DNA from 3 places in the Pseudomonas sp. S2_C03 genome. Region 3 is predicted to be linked to each of the others. Evidence: riboswitches for the same ligand, from Rfam matches in the RefSeq annotation. Region 3 holds a riboswitch; each other region holds the start of a gene.
The links. A riboswitch is a leader RNA that binds a small molecule or an ion and turns the genes downstream of it on or off. The one in region 3 is predicted to bind cobalamin.
Positions count from the first base shown of each region.

Region 1 (6,301 bases), 420 kb from region 3:
GCGCTGTCCAGCCTCTACCTCAGCTGCAGTCCCAAAGATGCCCCTCCGCCAGGCGCACACGGCGATGTATCGGTATGCGCAGGGGTGGGTCGCGTCGAGGAACGATCACTACGACGTGCCGGTGTATCCATGACAATTTTTTGATTGTCGGCCCGGCGCGGCCCACGATGCACCCACGGCACCTGCCACCCAACCACCTCCGAGCGAACGCCATGGAAAGAGCCACTCACCTCAGCACCCAGCCCCGCGAGAAATCAGCCAGTGGATGGCTGAACGGCCTTATTGGCGTGCTCATCTTCAGCGGCTCCCTGCCCGCTACCCGGGTCGCCGTGCTGGAGTTTGACCCGGTTTTTCTCACGGTCATGCGCGCCACTATCGCCGGCTTGCTCGCCCTGGGCCTGCTGACCTTGCTCAAGCAACAACGCCCAACGCGCCATCAACTTCTACCGCTGCTGATTGTCGCGCTCGGCGTGGTGGTCGGCTTCCCGCTGCTGACCGCCCTGGCCCTGCAATACGTTACCTCGGCGCACTCCATTGTCTTCATTGGCCTGCTGCCGCTGGCCACCGCTCTTTTCGGCGTCATTCGCACAGGCGAACGGCCACGCCCGGCGTTCTGGCTGTTCTCGATATTGGGCAGCATGCTCGTTTCCGGCTACGCCCTCTCCCAAGGCCTGAGCGCCAACCCCACCGGCGACATCCTCATGCTGCTGGCCGTCTTCGCCTGCGGCCTGGGCTACGCCGAGGGCGCAAAACTGTCACGCACGCTGGGTGGTTGGCAGGTGATTTCCTGGGCCCTGGTGCTGGCGTTGCCGGCCATGGTGTTACTAAGCGTGTGGCGTGCACCCGCTTCCTTCACCGGTGTCAGCCTTTCGGCGTGGTTCAGCCTGGGTTATGTGTCACTGTTCAGCATGTTGATCGGATTTGTATTCTGGTATCGCGGGTTGGCCCAAGGTGGCATCGCTGCCGTGGGCCAGCTGCAATTACTGCAACCTTTTTTCGGTCTGGCCCTGGCGGCCGGGCTACTGCATGAATACGTGAGCGTTGGCATGATTGCAGTGACGTTGGCGGTCATTGTGTGTGTCGCGGGTGCGAAAAGGTTCTCGAAATAAAACAGCGTATGACCAATCATTTCGAACGAAACGTCCGGCAAACCAAACGACCGGATGGTCACCGTTTTCGATGGCACGCTTGTTCGGCATTCCCGCCTGCTGCCGAAAAATGGTGATCGATGAAACCTCTACTGCTCACCCTGGGCGCACTCCTGATCAGCCCATGTGCCTTCGCCATGGATGGAGAGTCCTGGTACTTCCAGACAAGCGCCTACACCAAACACTGGAAACCCGATCCTGATCACAACAACCGCCAAAAGCTGATCGGCGTAGAACGCAATCGTGAAGACGGCTCGCTTTGGGGAGGCGCGACGTTTCTCAACTCCTTCGACCAGCGCTCGTACTACGGTTATTACGGGCATCGTTGGGTGGCTGACGAGTATCCGGTGTACGCCAAGCTCAGTGGCGGTCTGGTTCATGGCTACAAAGGCAAATACAAGGACCGGATTCCACTCAATCGCTACGGCGTTGCACCGGTACTTGTTCCGGCGATTGGCACGTTTTACGGGCCGGTCGGTGCCGAGCTGGTAATCCTGGGTGGCGCTGCGGCCATGATTAATGTGGGTTACCGGTACTGACCATCGGGCGCCCGATATTTCCAAAGCGCCAAGCCTTCCGCGAGCCTCAGGGTGGCGCGCGTACCACGGGCCGGTTCACTCCATGCGGATACCGGTCAGCCCACCCTCCCCTGAAACCCAGCAATTTCCTCGGTTATTGACTGTAATCATTTTGTCATGATATCAGTTTGGCATTGCGCCAATTTTCGAGTATTTTGCCTTCCATTGTCCGATGTAGAGCTATGGAAAGCAGCAATGACCGCACAACCTTCAGCCGTAATCAAACAAGCGACTTACCTGGGCTACGAAATCCTCGTCGAAACGTTTGGCCCCATCAAAGTGGAACCCCGCGAGGCCCAAAGCCTGCAGAGCCATCACACCACGACCGTTTCGGTCTGGTACGACGGCCAGGAAATCCGGGAGGCGCGCGAGACGCCGGCGCTGAGGTTCGTGACCCGTGAGGATGCTGCAGAGCTGGGTTTGGAAATCGGCCAGATGATCGTCGATCAACGTCGCGAGTCCACCCCATCCAGCGTGACGGCCTTTAAACTGCCGCGTCTGCGGTTTTCGTTGCTCAGCTGACACACCAATGGGCTACTTGTCGTGACGCGGGTCATCCGCGTCATTGATGTACTTGAGCCCCAGAGGCCCGATCCCATACACCTGCGACACATACTCACCGGACTTCGCCCAGTGGGAAGTGCGGCGTGTTCGCCGGCAGCACGACCACACTGCCCGGCCCGTAGGCCACAAGTTTGTCGGCGTCGAAGGTGCTGCCCTGGCCGATATAGAACACGCCGGAAATGACGGTATAGATGCGATCTTCCGAGTGGGTATGCGGCATCAGTTTCAAGCCGTTCGGTACTTTGACCCTGACCACATAAGGCCCCGACTGACTCGGGTTGCCAACGATCACCGCCAGTTTGGCGCCGTCGGGGAACGCGGGAAAACCCTGCCATTGCACATCTTCGCTGCGCATTGACGAAAATTGCTTGTTGTCCAGCGCCTCGGCGTTCGCGGGAGCGCAGAGGGTGGTGGTCGTCGCGGCGAGAAGCAAGGCGTGGAGAGCGTGGCGTAAGCCAATGGTTTTCATGTGTGCGTTCCCTCAAAGCTGTCGCGGCGCACCGCCTGCGAACTGGAACGCGATGATAATTTTTGCCCGGGACGCGGATAAATCACGTCCCGGGCACTTCTGTTCTTACACCGCGTAACAAACTATCGAGGGTTGTTACGCAGAATGGAGAAGTTCAGCGCAGCGGCGACACAGAGCCAGGCGAGGTAGGGAAACAGGATCAAACCGGTAATCAGGTCCAGGCGCAGGGCCATGACGACCATGGCCGCGACCACCAGCCACAACACCACCAGAATCACCATCCCCGCCAACACGTGATGCGCGCCGAAGAATACCGGCGTCCACAAGGTGTTGAGCGCGATTTGCGCGGCCCAGAGTGCCAACACGATCTGGCTGCCGGGGATCAGGCTCAAGCGGTAGCCGGCCCAGGCGAGCAGCAGGTAGATGATCGTCCAGGCAACCGGGAACAACCAGTTGGGCGGCGTGAAGCCTGGCTTGACCAGCGACTGGTACCACTCGCCCGGCTTGAACAGCACACCGGTGCTGGCGGCCGCCGCGCAGGCCAGGAGGAAGATGAAGAAGGTCATGGTCATGATCGGTCCCTGTGTCGGTGTATTTGGAACTTGGACGGGTGCTGACCCGTTAAAAGTTCACGGCGTACAAGGTGAAAAAAACCACGTTCCCCCTCGGCGGCCTGATCGACTACCATACGCCGCCGGTTCCCGAACGGGACTAATAGGGAATTCGAAACGCCGCAACGGGCGTCAATCGAAACTGCCCCCGCAACTGTAGATGCTGAGCCTGCTCCTCGATAGTCACTGGACCTGATCCGGGAAGGCTGGAGCGTGGCGACGACGCATCAGTCAGGAGACCTGCCGGCCAAGCAAATCACTAACCGGCGGGGTGTCCGGGGAGGACATCCGTGCCGAGCGGCCTTGCCCAGCTTTTACAGCAGCGTTCGATGGTGTGTTTCCAGACCCGTACCGCGCCCGTTTCAAGTCCGGTTCAAATGGAGATTGCCCCATGCTGTTGCCCCGCCTTACTGCGCTGTTCACCAGCCTTGGCCTGTGCGCCTTCGCACAAGCCGCCCCGACGCAGTACCCGCTGACCATCGACAACTGCGGCACTCCCCTCACCTTTGCTCACGCGCCAACCCGCGCCGTGACGATTGGCCAGGCCGGCACCGAGATGCTGTATGCCTTGGGCCTGGGCAACAAGGTGGCCGCCACTTCGCTGTGGTTCAACGATGTGCTGCCGGCTTACAAGACGCAAAACGACAAGGTCGAACGCCTGGCGAACAACGAGCCGAGTTTTGAAGCCGTGATCGGCAAGCGTCCGGAACTGGTGACCGTGGAGTTCGAATGGATGGTCGGGCCACAAGGCGCGGTCGGCACCCGTGAACAGTTTCATGAACTGAAGATCGCGACCTACCTGCTCCCGTCCGACTGCGAGGGCAAGGACAATCGGGTAGGCGCCGACGGCACGCGCCTGGAGCCGTTTCGCATTGACACCATTTACAAGAGCATCGAGCAACTGGCACAGATTTTCGACGTGCAGGACCGTGGCGAGCAGTGGGTCACCGAGCTTAAAGCCAAGCTGGCCGCCTCCGTGGCCAAGGTCCAGCAAAAAGGTGTCAAACAGGCCAGTGCCCTGGTGTGGTTTTCCAGCACCGACATGAACGTCGATCCGTTTGTGGCCGGGCACAAGGGCATTCCGGACTTCATGCTCAGCACCCTGGGCGTGCGTAACGTGGTGGACTCCGATGAAGAATGGCCAACCGTGGGCTGGGAAACCATCGCCAAGGCCAACCCGACTTTCCTGGTGATCGCACGCATGGACCGTCGCCGCTTCCCGGCGGATGACCATGAGAAAAAACTGGCCTTCCTGCGCAGCGATCCGGTCACCCGCAACATGGACGCGGTGAAGCACAACCGCATCATCATCGTCGACGCCATGGCCTTGCAGGCCAGCGCTCGGATGTTCGACGGCCTCGAGCAACTGGCCACGGCCATCGACGGTTACGATCTGCCGAAATGACTGCAGCCTTGATACGTACATTGCTTGCGCTGGTGATGCTGTCGCTGGCGGTGCTGGCAGGTGTTGCCATTGGTGAAACGCCCATCGACCCGCTCGTGGTGCTCCAGGTGCTGGCCAATAAACTGTGGGGCGCGGGTTATGCGCTGAACCCCATCGATGAAGGCATCGTCTGGAACTACCGCCTGACCCGAGCGCTGGTGGCCGCCGCTTGCGGCGCCGGGCTGGCGACGTGCGGAGTCATCTTGCAATCCTTGTTGCGCAATCCGTTGGCGGAACCTTATCTGCTGGGCATCAGCGCGGGTGCTTCGACGGGTGCCGTCCTGGTAGCGTTGCTGGGTGTCGGCGCGGGTTTGCTGACGTTGTCGGCGGGGGCCTTTGTCGGCGCCATGACCGCCTTTGCGCTGGTGGTGTTGCTGGCGCGAGTCAGCGGTACGTCGGGGGGGACCGGGCAGATTATCCTGGCGGGCATTGCCGGGTCGCAACTATTCAATGCAATGACCGCATTCCTGATCACCAAGTCCGCCAGTTCCGAGCAGGCGCGCGGCATTCTGTTCTGGTTGCTGGGCAATCTCAGTGGTGTGCGCTGGCCGTCGGTGTGGCTGGCGGTACCGGTGGCCGTCGCTGGCCTGGTCGTGTGTTTATGGCATCGGCGTGCGCTGGATGCGTTTACCTTTGGCGTCGACTCGGCGGCGTCATTGGGCATTGCGGTACGGCGCGTGCAGTTGGTGCTCATTGGTTGCGCAGCGCTGGTGACGGCGGTGATGGTGTCGATTGTCGGCTCCATCGGCTTCGTCGGGCTGGTGATTCCCCATGCGGCTCGGCTGATGCTGGGCACCGGGCATTCGCGGCTGTTACCGGCCAGCGCCTTGGGCGGTGCGTTGTTCCTGATTGCAGCGGATGTGTTATCGCGAACCTTGATCAAGGGTCAGGTGATTCCGGTCGGTGTGATTACCGCACTGGTTGGCGCACCGGTGTTTGCGCTGATTCTGATTGGTCGGAGGAATGCTCGATGAGTGTCTTGAGCTGCTCTGGCCTGGGCTTTCGCGTGCGGGACGCCGAACTGCTCAATGACATTGATCTTGAGGTCCGGTTGGGCGAAACCCTGGGCATCGTCGGCCCGAATGGATCGGGCAAATCGACGCTGCTGAAGTTGCTGGCCGGGTTGCGTGCACCGGCGACCGGAGACGTGCGCCTGGGTGGCCAGCGCTTGGGCGAGCTGTCGCGACGCAGCATCGCGCAGCAGTTGGCAGTGGTCGAGCAACAGGCGGATACCGACGAGGCCATTCGGGTATTTGATGCGGTGGCGTTGGGGCGTACACCGTGGCTGTCAGCGTTGAGCCCATGGTCGAGCGAAGATGACGCCATTGTCCGCCAGGCGTTGCATGACGTGGATGCCGCGCACCTGAGCAAGCGCACCTGGCGCAGCCTGTCGGGTGGCGAGCGCCAACGCGTACACATCGCCCGAGCCCTCGCCCAACGGCCGCAGATCTTGTTGTTGGATGAGCCGACCAATCATCTGGATATCC
Region 1 covers NZ_CP162766.1:2,559,525-2,565,825, forward strand. Annotated here, with positions in the region: gene AB4N64_RS11530 (DMT family transporter) at 213-1,109, shown strand; gene AB4N64_RS11535 (sn-glycerol-3-phosphate transporter) at 1,229-1,687, shown strand; gene AB4N64_RS11540 (hypothetical protein) at 1,922-2,248, shown strand; gene AB4N64_RS11545 (cupin domain-containing protein) at 2,343-2,759, opposite strand; gene tspO (tryptophan-rich sensory protein TspO) at 2,882-3,325, opposite strand; cobalamin riboswitch at 3,438-3,632, shown strand; gene AB4N64_RS11555 (ABC transporter substrate-binding protein) at 3,762-4,775, shown strand; gene AB4N64_RS11560 (FecCD family ABC transporter permease) at 4,784-5,788, shown strand; gene AB4N64_RS11565 (ABC transporter ATP-binding protein) at 5,785-6,301, shown strand, end outside.
Region 1: another riboswitch for cobalamin. It lies ahead of AB4N64_RS11555 (ABC transporter substrate-binding protein); the one in region 3 lies ahead of cobW (cobalamin biosynthesis protein CobW).

Region 2 (6,301 bases), 1.6 Mb from region 3:
GGACCGATTCAGTGGCGGCGCGGGCCACTTCGGTTGAATCCAGCTCAGTGGTCTGGCGACTGACCAGATAACCGACACGCTGGCGCGCCTGCTCCAGATCATTGCTACGCAAAGCCTTGGCAACCGGCTCGACGTGCTCCCCCAGGCTGCGCAAGCCAAGCGCACAATAGAGGGCGAGAATCTCGACGATCCAACCCACATAAGGCGCCCAGGAAAAAGCCGTGGCGAGCAAGGTCAGCGGCACGACCGCAATCACCCAGGCCGTCACGCCATGGCTGCGCCAGCCGCGACCACCCCCGTTGAAACGTTGTTCGATGCGGTCGGCAAAACGGCCGAAGGCGACCAGCGGATGCCAGCGCTTGGGCTCGCCCAGCAGCGCATCCAGCGCCACCGCAGCGACACTCAACAACGCCACACTCATTGACTCACTCCCCAATAATTCTCATACAACATTTCGCTTAATGGACGTTCCCGCGCCCAGCCTTCAAGCACCAGCATCGGTGCCGGATAAAACTGTTCGACCGGTCCCAGGCAGAGAATCGCCAAAGGCTTGGCCCCGGCGGGCAACCCCAACAGGTCAGCCAGGGCCTGGGGCTCGAACAACGAAACCCAACCCATGCCGAGCCCTTCGGCGCGGGATGCCAGCCACAGGTTCTGGATCGCGCAGGACAACGAGGCCATGTCCATTTCCGGCAACGTGCGGCGGCCGAAAATATGCCGTTCGCGGTCGTCCATCAGCGCCGCAATCAGCACCTCGGCGCAGTCGTTGATACCTTCCACTTTCAGCTTCATGAATTCGTCACTGCGCTCGCCGAGGGCCTCAGCGGTGCGCATGCGCTCTTCCTCCACCAGCGACTGGATCCTGCCGCGCAGGCTGCGGTCGCTGATGCGGATGAAACGCCACGGCTGCATCAGGCCAACGCTCGGCGCCTGGTGTGCGGCTTCGAGCAGGCGCCGCAGTTGCTCAGGTTCTACGGTGCCACCCGTGAAGTGACGCATGTCACGGCGTTCGGCGATGGCGCGGTAGACCGCTTGGCGTTCGGCCTCGGAGAAGGCGTTATCGGTCATGACCCTATCGCGGGCAAGCCCGCTCCTACACCAATACACTCGCCCCCTGTAGGAGCGGGCTTGCCCGCGATGGCGTCCGTAAGGTCCGGCGCAAAAAGCGCAGCAATCGCAGGAGGATTTGACGGAAAATAAAAATGCACATAAGAAGCCGTCATCCGCCCCTCACGATAAACGGCCTCCGCGCCGCGCCCCCCGTTCGGGCTCAGGCCGCGAGCAATCGGAGCCAGCCCGGTGGTGGTCAGCGAATGGTGATAGGTGTGCCCGCGCAGCGAGCCTTCCGGTAATTCAACCGCCTGCAAGGCGAGCGCCGCCAGGCGTTTCTGCATCACCGCATCCCCCGCCAGCAAGCCGGCCAACTCGGCGCGAGTGCCCTCGACATCCGTCAACGAATCAAGCAGGTAGAGCATGCCGCCGCATTCGGCCAGCAACGGTTTGCCGGCTGCATGGTGGGCGCGGATCGCTTCTAGCATCGACGTGTTCTGCGCCAGCGCCACGTGGTGCAGTTCCGGGTAACCGCCGGGCAAGTAGAGGCTGTCGGCGAGCGGCAGTTGCGTGTCACGAATCGGCGAGAAGAATGCCAACTCGGCGCCCATCGCCCGCAGCAGGTCCAGGCTGGCGCCATAGGTGAACGCAAAGGCTTCATCACGCGCCACGGCAATGCGCACGCCGGCCAGCCAAGGATCGACCGCGATCACTTCGGGGGCCGCAAACGCCACGGCGGGCGGCAGCGCGACTTCGCAACTGCTGGCCAGGGCATCGGCAGCAGCATCGAGACGCAGATCCAGATCGTTCAATTCACTGGCCTGAACCAGGCCCAGGTGTCGGCTCGGCAGCTCGATTCCGGTTTCCCGGGACAGCGCGCCGTACCAGCGCAAACCTTCGGTCAGGCTGCCTTCGAGCAATTGCGCATGGCGCAGGGTGCCGACCCGGTTGGCCAGCACACCGGCAAACGGCAGGTCCGGTTGATAGCGGGCCAGGCCCAGTGCCAGGGCGCCAAAGGTCTGCGCCATGGCCGTGCCGTCAATCACCGCGAGTACAGGCACACCGAAGTGACGCGCCAGGTCGGCGCTGGACGGGGTACCGTCGAACAGGCCCATGACCCCTTCAATGAGAATCAGGTCAGCCTCGGCGGCGGCTTCCCACAACAGTCGCCGGCTTTCCTGCTCGCCGACCATCCACATGTCCAATTGATACACCGGCGCACCGCTGGCGCGCTCGAGGATCATCGGGTCGAGAAAGTCCGGGCCACACTTGAAGACGCGCACCTTGCGCCCCTGGTTGCGATGCAACCTCGCCAGGGCGGCGGTGACGGTGGTCTTGCCCTGACCGGAGGCCGGCGCGGCAATCAATACCGCCGGGCAATGACGTGGCTCACTCACAGTTCAACGCCCTTCTGCGCCTTGATACCGGCCTGGAAGGCGTGCTTGATCATGCCCATTTCGGTAACGGTGTCGGCCAACTCGATCATCTCGGGTTTGGCGCCGCGGCCGGTCACCACCACGTGCTGCATCGGCGGACGCGCTTGCAGGTCGCTGAGGACCTGATCGAGGTCGAGGTAGCCGTGCTTGAGAGCGATGTTCAACTCATCCAGCACCACCAGACCAATCGACGGATCGCGCAGCAACTCGCGGGACACCGCCCAGGCCGCTTCGGCGGCAGCGATGTCACGCTGGCGGTCCTGGGTTTCCCAGGTAAAGCCTTCGCCCATCACGTGGAAACGCACCTGCTCCGGGAAGCGGCGGAAAAACAATTCTTCACCGGTACTGTTGCGACCCTTGATGAACTGCACCACGCCGCACTGCATGCCATGGCCCATGGAACGGGCGAGCATGCCAAACGCCGAGCTGCTTTTGCCTTTCCCATTGCCGGTGAGCACCAGCAGCAGGCCGCATTCGTTTGGCGAGTTGGCGATGCGTTCGTCGATCACGGCTTTTTTACGCAACATGCGCGCCAAATGGCGTTCGTCACGATCTGGGGTATCGGTCATGGGGGAGCTCTCCGTTGAGGCGGGATAACGGCGGGCAGGCACAAGAAACAGATGGCAAGAAGCCCGACATCGCCCACCGTGATGTCGCTGGATTGAATCAGGCCGGTCTCCGGGCTCATGAGCGGCATCACGCCGGACTGCGCGCCTTCCCATGTCGCGATCGACACAGTGGCTCAAGGCGCAGCTTTCACTCATTTACCGTTGCGGGGGCAGCGCCGGGATCGTGCACGCACTCACCGGCTTCCCTGTTTCACTCTGCCGACCTGGGTCACAGAGCACCTGAAACAAGCCGCGAAGGTTAGAGGGTTGGGGGTGGAGCGTCAATTAAAGCCGGGAGGCTGGCGGATGAATAACTGCCGTCGATCAATAAAATGACGCCAATCTTGTGCCAGACTCCCAGCAGTGATATCAAAGAGCCACAACCCCACATCACAAGAACAAGGGTGAGCACCATGCAAGGCATGATTATCAGCAATCCGCGACTGGAATTCCTGCGCCCGCTGCTGGAACGCTGGTTTGATTGTATAGACCGCTACAACGCCGTACGGGGCGATAACGACACACCTTACTGGTACGACGAAAAAGCCAATCTGGGTTTGCTCGCGGCCGCCGCCTGGATGGCCGAAATGGTCACCCTGCAAGACACCCAGACCCGCAAGCAGCTTGAGGAAGGCGAACGCAACGCCCGCGCCAATCTGTTCATCGCCTCCAGCGAAACGCGCGCGTATCTTCAGGCCACCCAACGCTGGCCACGGGTCAACAGTCTCAACCTGACCCAGGCGTTGGCGGAAATCACCAGCGACGCCAAACGCATCAGCTACAGCAGCGACCTGAAACTGGGCTGCCTGTTCGTGGCCCCGCAAAAAGCCCAGCACGGCGCCACGCCGGAAGAGCTGCAGGACATGGTCGATGACCTGCAAAAAGAACATTCCTGCGCGGTCGCCTGGTACTTCCCCTACGCCTACCGCAAATTACGCAACGAAGCGGGCAACTATCATCCGGGCATCGCGGTGTTGTTCAAGGAAGCTCACGGCTGACCGGTTGAACCATCTCGGGCTTGCGCTTCTCTACTGATCAGATCACTGCATTCTTAGGGAAGTTCAGCATGCGCAAGCCCCAGCTCGCTCTCGTCATCACCATGGCCGCCGGGCTCGCTGCCTGCGGTGAAACTTCCACCCTGCAGGTCTCCGACGGCACCGGCCCATCCCCGCAACTGCCAGAACCGAACAAGACACTGTTCCCGACAATGAACATCGCCCCGGCCATCGGCTGGCCGGCCGGCGCCAAACCGACGGCAGCAGCGGGCACTCAGGTGGCTGCATTTGCCGAAGGCCTCGATCACCCACGCTGGCTCTACGTACTGCCCAACGGCGACGTGCTGGTGGCCGAAACCAATGCGCCGCCCAAACCCGATGACGATAAAGGCATCAAGGGCTGGATCACCAAGAAAGTCATGAGCCGTGCCGGGGCTGCCGTACCCAGCCCCAACCGCATCACGTTGCTGCGCGACAAAGACCACGATGGCATCGCCGAAATCCGTACCGTGTTCCTGGAAAACCTCAACTCCCCCTTCGGCATGACACTGGTCGGTAATGACCTGTACGTCGCCGACACCGACAGACTGCTGCGTTTCAATTACCAGCAAGGCGACACCACGATCAAATCCCAACCCATGAAGGTGATTGACCTGCCGGGTGGCACGCTGAATCACCATTGGACAAAAAACGTCATCGCAAGCAAGGACGGCAGCAAGCTGTACGTCACGGTGGGCTCCAACAGTAACGTCGGCGAAAACGGCATGGACAAGGAAGAAGGACGCGCGGCAATCTGGGAAGTGGATCGTGCCACTGGCAACCACCGGATATTCGCCTCGGGCTTGCGCAACCCCAACGGCATGGCGTGGGAACCGCAGAGCGGCGCGCTGTGGACAGCGGTCAACGAGCGCGATGAAATCGGCAGTGACCTGGTGCCGGACTACATCACTTCGGTGAAGGAAGGTGCGTTCTATGGCTGGCCGTTCAGTTACTACGGCCAGCACATCGATGTACGCGTAGAACCTCAAAATCCGGACCTGGTGGCCAAGGCTATTGCACCGGATTACGCAGTCGGCCCGCATACCGCCTCATTGGGCCTGGCCTTCGCAGAAGGCAATACGTTGCCGGCCCAATTCAAGGAAGGCGCTTTCGTCGGCCAGCATGGCTCGTGGAACCGGAAACCGCACAGTGGCTACAAAGTGATCTTCGTGCCCTTCAGCGCGGGCAAACCGAGCGGCGCGCCAGTGGATGTGCTCACGGGTTTTCTCAATGACGAAGAGAAAGCCATGGGTCGCCCGGTGGGCGTGGTGATCGATCAGCAGGGCGACCTGCTGGTGGCCGATGATGTGGGGAACAAGGTGTGGCGGGTGTCTGCCGCGAAATGACCTTCCCCCTTTAGGAGCGAGCATGCTCGCGATGATCGTCAACGAAAACGTTGGCTATCTGACACCCAGCGGCGTTTTCCAGTCCATCGCGAGCATGCTCGCTCCTACAGGGCGCGCGTGAAGGCCTCTAGCGCTTACGACAAAGCGTCAACCCATCCCCCAGTGGCAACAGCGACAGGTCCACTCGCGCGTCATCCTTCAACGCACGATTGAGCGCCTGGATCGCGCGGGTGTCAGCGCTTTCGGGCGCTGACTCCAGCACCCGCCCACTCCACAGCGTGTTGTCGAACACCGCCAGGCCGCCAACGCGCAACAGACGCAGGGCATGCTCAAGATAGTGGGGGTAGTTGGCCTTGTCGGCATCGATGAAGATCAGATCGAACTGCCCTGGCTCATCCAACTGAGACAGGGTGTGCAGCGCAGGCGCCAGCCGCAGGTCAATCCGCTCGTCCAGGCCCGCCTCCTGCCAGTAACGACGCGCGATGACATTATAGTCGCCGGGTACATCACAGCAGATCAGTGCACCGTCATCCGGCAAGGCGGCCGCCATGCACAACGCGCTGTAACCGGTGAAAGTGCCGATTTCCAGAATTCGTCTTGCACCGATCAGCCTGACCAGCAAGGCAAGGAATTGCCCCTGTTCCGGCGCCACCTGCCAGCGCGCCATGGGCAGCGCCTGGGTTTCGTCGCGCAGGCGTTTGAGCAGCGGCGTTTCCCTCAGGGAAACGTCGAGCAGGTATTGGTACAGGGCATCATCGAGATTCAGCGTGCGAGCGGTCATGACAACCTCTCCAGACTAGGGGTTGCGCGCCAGATGCTCGGGTTGC
Region 2 covers NZ_CP162766.1:3,709,378-3,715,678, forward strand. Annotated here, with positions in the region: gene cbiB (adenosylcobinamide-phosphate synthase CbiB) at 1-421, opposite strand, end outside; gene bluB (5,6-dimethylbenzimidazole synthase) at 418-1,068, opposite strand; gene AB4N64_RS17095 (cobyrinate a,c-diamide synthase) at 1,065-2,447, opposite strand; gene cobO (cob(I)yrinic acid a,c-diamide adenosyltransferase) at 2,444-3,055, opposite strand; cobalamin riboswitch at 3,139-3,353, opposite strand; gene AB4N64_RS17105 (hypothetical protein) at 3,508-4,092, shown strand; gene AB4N64_RS17110 (PQQ-dependent sugar dehydrogenase) at 4,161-5,474, shown strand; gene AB4N64_RS17115 (O-methyltransferase) at 5,602-6,255, opposite strand; gene AB4N64_RS17120 (C40 family peptidase) at 6,271-6,301, opposite strand, start outside.
Region 2: another riboswitch for cobalamin. It lies ahead of cobO (cob(I)yrinic acid a,c-diamide adenosyltransferase); the one in region 3 lies ahead of cobW (cobalamin biosynthesis protein CobW).

Region 3 (6,301 bases):
CTCAAGGGCGATACAGATGCGCATGCCCAGCCCGATACAACGACGACTCACTGAACTGATCACTGCCCAGCACCCGCCCAACCAGAATCAACGCCGTGCGCCGAAACCCCTTGGCCTCAACCTTTGCGGCAATATCCTCGATCGTCCCCACTACCCAGTCCTGATCCGGCCAGGTCGCCCGGTGTATCACGGCAATGGGGCAATCGGCGCCGTAATGCGGCAGCAATTCAGCCAGGATTTTGCGCAAATGGTTGACGCCCAGATGAATCGCCATGGTCGCCCCGTGCTGCGCCAGACTGCCCAGCTCTTCACCGACCGGCATCGCGGTCTTATCGGCGTAACGGGTCAGGATCACACTCTGTGATACGTCCGGCAGAGTCAGTTCTGCGCCCAGCAATGCGGCGCAGGCCGCCGTCGCAGTGACGCCGGGGACGATCTCGAATGGTATGCCCAGCTCGCGCAAATAGCGGATCTGCTCGCCAATCGCGCCATACAGGGACGGGTCCCCGGAATGCACCCGCGCCACGTCCTGGCCATTGGCATGAGCGCCCTTGATCAGTTCGATGATCTGCTCCAGGTGCAGTTCGGCGCTGTTGACCACCTGTTCGGCGCTATGGCCCTCCAGCACGGCGGCGGGCACAAGGGAGCCGGCATAGATGATCACCGGACAGCTGCGGATCAGGCGCTGGCCTTTGACCGTGATCAGTTCCGGGTCGCCAGGACCTGCGCCAATGAAGTAGACGGTCATCGTCGTTTCCTGTCAAAAAAGGGTTGGGCAAGGCTTCAGATGAAGATTGCTCATGTTCAGGGGCGGGGATTATCGGGATTTTACGCTGCGCCGGCCAATGCCAGTGTCGCCTGGGCGTATTTTTGTCGTGAAATCAGCAAGGTCGCCGGTGCCTGAGTGAGTTGTTCGGCGAGGGCGAGGGCGGTGCTCTCGGCCACGCCGTAGCAGCCGGTGCGTTCGAAGGCGATCTGCGAACGGTGGCTTAAGCACGGCTCGTAGGGCGCCAGTTGTTCACTGCTGAAATACGTCAGCGGCAGGTCGAGTTGTGCAGCCAGTTCGATCAGGCCGGGCTCGTCACGTTTCAGGTCGATGCTGGCCAGGGCCTGTATTTGACGCAGTTCGATTTGATGAGCCTGGAGGACCTGGTCGAGCAAAGCGCGCAGCGTTTCGACCGGGCAGCCGCGCTGACAGCCCAGGCCGACCACCAGGGTCGGCGCTGTGCTTTCAATGATCATGCCTGGTTCTGACGACGGAACAGCCACGCGCTGAGCAAGCCAAGGGCCAACCAAAACGCGACGTTAGTCAGTTGCGAAGCCATCTTGAATTGCGATTCCAACGCTTCTGGCGCGAGCATCGAATGCACCTCCGGCTGCGGTGCGCCGATCACATGCGGAACGGCGATGATCGCCACGCCCAGCAATTTCATCAGCCAATGGCGGCTGAACACGATCAGGGCAATGCCGACAGCGGTCGAAGCGGCGGTGCCGATCCACCACATTTGCCGTTGCGCGAGATCCGCCGCGGCGGTGCCCGGCAGTTCAGGGGGCAGGCCGAGGGTTGGCGCCAGCACGAAAGTGGCGTAGCCCGCCAGGCCCCAGAGCAGGCCCTGTGCAGTTTTGGTCGGTGCGCGCAGGGTGTAGAGACCGGCGAGCATCAGTGCAAAACCGACGGCGACGACAAGGTTGCCACCGGTGGTCGACAGCACGCGCTGCCAGCCGTCTTCCGGCTCCCAGGCTTCGGTGTCGTGGCTGTGCGCGGCCGTGCCGGCAGCATGTTCATGCACTTCAACGGCGGCAGGCTCGGATTTCTCGTAGGTTTCGGCCTGCAAAATCAGCGGCGAAACCCAGAAACTTTGCAGCAGCGTGAGCAGCAGGGCGGCCAGCAGTCCGGAAAAACCTGCGGTTTGCGCGATACGCTTGATCATGTCGTCAGGTCTCAATGGCAAGGGAACGCGGCGCTGTGGCGGGTATCGTGGGCGGCGTTGTGGACCGCTTCGATGTGCGAGAAACCGGCGAAGTAGACCAGGCACGCGCCCAGGATTGATGCGCAGACGGCGACGGTCAGGCGTTGGGTCAGGGTGGTTGTGTGGCTGCTGGCCGGTGCGTGGCCGGTGCTGCTGATGATCGACATGGCGCTTCCCTCTGTTCTGTCAGGGTGACGAGAGCGCATGCAGACACCCTGCGTAGCGTGCACGCAGAGGTTCAAACAGCGCCCGCCCACCGCGGGTTTGTTGTTTTCGTGATCGTATCGTCACTGTGTGTTGCGGGCCGGTCTCCGGGCTCGCGAGGGGCTTGGGCATCTGCCGAAACCTGCAAGAATCGCCTTCCCATGCCGATGATCGGCACAGTGGATCTGATTCTTCGCTCGCTTACCGTTGCGGGGGCAGCACCGGACTGACATGGGCTTGAGTAAAGCACATGATTCACCGGTTTCCCGTTTCACCCTGTGAAGGGCACCCGTAACAAGGCGTGTAGGAGAGCATGGGGCGGCTTTGCCGTCAATCGAGACCGGGTCGCGCCCATCGCGAGCAAGCCCGCTCCCACAGGGGACTGCGGACACCGGCCCATTGTGGGAGCGGGCTTGCCCGCGATGGCGTCCCGATTGCCGCCACAAGAATTTGACCCGCCCACAGACCATGCGTAGCCTTGTCGCTTCGAGGTTCTTCGCCATTGTCGAAGCTAAGAAGGGAACGCGGTCAATGCCGCGGCTGCCCCCGCAACTGTGAACGGTGATGTTCGCTGCCACGCCACTGCAAGCCCTGCACAATGGGTTCGCGGGAAGGCGCAGCGAATGCCGGGCCAACCGCCCGGCACACTGTCAGCCAGGAGACCTGCCTCGATCCAGATTCTCACTACAACCGGGCGGGGTGATCCGGTGGCGAAACTCTTGCGCGCACCGCTGTTGCAGCGCTTGTCGTCCCGTATGCCCGCCACCTTGCCAAAGGGCATCCGATGAAAACACTGGCCAAACTCCCCGTCACTATCGTCACCGGGTTTCTCGGCTCGGGCAAGACCACCTTGCTGCGCCACATGCTCGACAACGCCCAGGGCCGTCGTATCGCCGTAATCGTCAACGAGTTCGGCGAGCTGGGCATCGATGGCGAAATCCTCAAGCAGTGCTCCATCGGCTGCACCGAGGAAGAAGCCGTCGGTCGTGTCTTCGAGCTGGCCAACGGCTGCCTGTGCTGCACCGTGCAGGAGGAGTTCTTCCCGGTGATGCGCGAACTGGTGGCGCGCCGGGGCGACCTCGACCACATCCTCATCGAAACCTCTGGTCTGGCACTGCCCAAGCCATTGGTGCAAGCCTTTCAGTGGCCGGAAATCCGCAGCGCCTGCACAGTCGACGCGGTGATCACCGTGGTCGACAGCCCGGCCGTCGCTGCTGGCACTTTCGCCGCGTTCCCGGATCAGGTCGACGCCCAGCGTAAACTCGACCCGAACCTGGACCACGAGTCGCCCCTGCACGAGCTGTTCGCCGACCAACTGGCCAGCGCCGACCTGGTGATTCTCAACAAGGCCGACCTGATCAACCCTGAAGACCTGGCCCGCGTGCGCCTGGAAGTCGCCGAAGAATTGCCGCCGGCGGTCAAGATCATCGAAGCCAGCAGCGGTCGCTTGCCGCTCGATGTGCTGATCGGCCTGGGTGCTGGTTCCGAAGAACACATCGACAGCCGTCACAGTCACCACGATCACCACCACGAAGGCGAGGACGATCACGATCACGACGCGTTCGACTCCATCTCCATCGAATTGCCCCAGGCCGACGAGAGCCTGTTGCTGGATGCGCTGACCCAGTTGGTGATCAAGCACGACATCCTGCGCGTCAAGGGCTTCGCGGCGATCCCCAATAAGCCGATGCGCCTGCTGATCCAAGGTGTGGGCACACGCTTCGACAAGCACTTCGACCGCCAGTGGGGCGCCGATGAAGCGCGCACCACACGCCTGGTACTGATCGGCCAGGCGCTGGACGCCGTGCAACTCGAAGCGCAACTGCGCGCCGCGCTCAGCGTGTAACCCATGCACCTGCTCAGGACCCAGCCCGGCGGTTTCGTGTCGGATGACAACATCGCCGACCTTGGACAAACCCCCGCCGAGCTGGTGATCCTGTGCAGTGGCGACTCCAGCCTCGCCTTGCTCGCCGAGGCCGCGCAACAGTTACCCGACGATTACCCGAGCGTGCGCCTGGCCAATCCGATGCAGGTGCAGAATCACGCCTCGGTGGATTTGTACGTCGATGAAGTGTTGCGCCATGCCAAGGTGATCCTGATTTCGCTGCACGGCGGCATCGCCTATTGGCGCTATGGCGTCGAGCAACTGATCGAGCTGTCCCGGCGCGGCGTGCAATTGATTCTGGTGCCCGGTGACGACCGCCCGGACCCCGAACTCAGCGACCTGAGCACGGTAGCGGTCGAAGAGCGTGACCGGCTCTGGCACTACCTGCGCCAGGGCGGCATGGCCAACGCCCTGGACCTGTTCCGCTGTTTGGCGAGTCGCTGGCTCGGTCGCGATTACACCTGGAGTGAACCCCAAGCCCTGCCGCGCACCGCGATCTATCACCCGAGCAAAAGCCCGGCTGTGCTCAGCGACTGGCAAGCCGACTGGGAGGCCGGGAAGCCAGTGGCGGCAGTGCTGTTTTACCGCTCGCACTTGCAGGCGGCGAACACGGGCTTCATCGATGTGTTCTGCCAGCGCTTGCAAGCGGCGGGGCTCAATCCCGTGCCGATTGCGGTGGCCAGCCTGAAAGAGCCCGGTTGCCTGACGGTGGTCGAGGACTGGCTGGACCAGGTCGACGCGGCGGTGATCCTCAACACCACCGGCTTTGCTCAATCCAGCCCGGAAGCGCCGCACCTGCGTCCGTTTCGTCGCAATATCCCGGTGATCCAGGCCATCTGTGCCCAGGACAACGAGCCCGGCTGGCGTGACAGCGAGCAAGGGCTGGGCCCGCGTGACCTGGCGATGCACATTGCGCTGCCGGAGCTGGATGGACGCATCATCAGCCGCCCGATCAGTTTCAAGGACCTGGCCTGGCGCAGCGAACGCAGCCAGTCCGATGTGGTGTGCTACCGGGCAGCGCCCGAGCGCATGGATTTTGTCGCTGAGCTGGCGTGGCGCTGGGTGGAACTTGCGCGGGTGCCCAATGGTGAGAAACGCATTGCCTTGATCCTCGCCAATTATCCGACCCGGGATGGGCGCATTGGCAACGGCGTCGGCCTCGATACGCCGGCCGCCGCCCTGAACATCCTTCGGGCGTTGCACGAGCAAGGTTACCCGCTGCCAGCCGAATTGCCGGACAGCGGAACCGCGTTGATCCAGCAATTGCTCGGCGGCGTCAGCAATGACCTCGACAATCTCGACCTGCGTCCGTGCCATCAGAGCCTCGCGCTGGATGACTACACGCGACTGTTCGAAGCCTTGCCCGAAGCCAATCGGCGGGCGGTGCTGGAACGATGGGGCAAGCCTGCGCAAGACCCGATGTACCGGGGCGGGCGAATGATGATCGCCGGGCTGCGCTTTGGTCTGACGTTTGTCGGCATCCAGCCGGCCCGTGGCTATCAGGTGGACCCGAGCGCGGTCTATCACGACCCGGACCTGGTGCCGCCGCATGGCTACCTGGCGTTCTACTTCTGGTTGCGCCACGCCTACGGTGCCCACGGTGTGATTCACGTGGGCAAGCACGGCAATCTCGAATGGCTGCCGGGCAAGGGCGTGGGCCTGTCGGAAAACTGCTGGCCGGACGCGTTGCTCGGGCCGCTGCCGAATATCTACCCGTTCATCGTCAACGATCCGGGCGAGGGCGCCCAGGCCAAACGGCGCACGCAAGCGGTGATCATCGATCACCTGATGCCACCGCTCACCCGCGCAGAAACCTACGGGCCGCTGCGCAACCTGGAATTGTTGGCCGACGAGTATTACGAAGCGCAACTGCTCGACCCACGGCGGGCGCGGGAGTTACAGCGTGACATCCTGCAACTGGTGCGCGAGACCCACATCGACCGCGAGTTGCAGCTGGACGAAAGCCTGAACAGTGACGCCGACGCGGCGATCTGGTTGCCGCGCCTGGATACGTATTTGTGCGACTTGAAGGAATCGCAGATCCGCGATGGCCTGCACATTTTCGGCGAATCACCAACTGGACGTTTGCGCATCGACACGCTGCTGGCATTGCTGCGCATCCCACGTGGTGATGGGCGCGGGGCGCAGTCGAGCTTGTTGCGGGCGTTGGCCAAGGCATTTGGATTAGGGTTTGATCCGCTCGATTGCGCGCTGGCCGAGCTGTGGGGCGGACCGAGACCGG
Region 3 covers NZ_CP162766.1:2,136,736-2,143,036, forward strand. Annotated here, with positions in the region: gene cobM (precorrin-4 C(11)-methyltransferase) at 2-748, opposite strand; gene AB4N64_RS09775 (cobalamin biosynthesis protein) at 829-1,242, opposite strand; gene AB4N64_RS09780 (CbtA family protein) at 1,239-1,931, opposite strand; gene AB4N64_RS09785 (CbtB domain-containing protein) at 1,943-2,137, opposite strand; cobalamin riboswitch at 2,256-2,482, opposite strand; cobalamin riboswitch at 2,647-2,859, shown strand; gene cobW (cobalamin biosynthesis protein CobW) at 2,959-4,020, shown strand; gene cobN (cobaltochelatase subunit CobN) at 4,024-6,301, shown strand, end outside.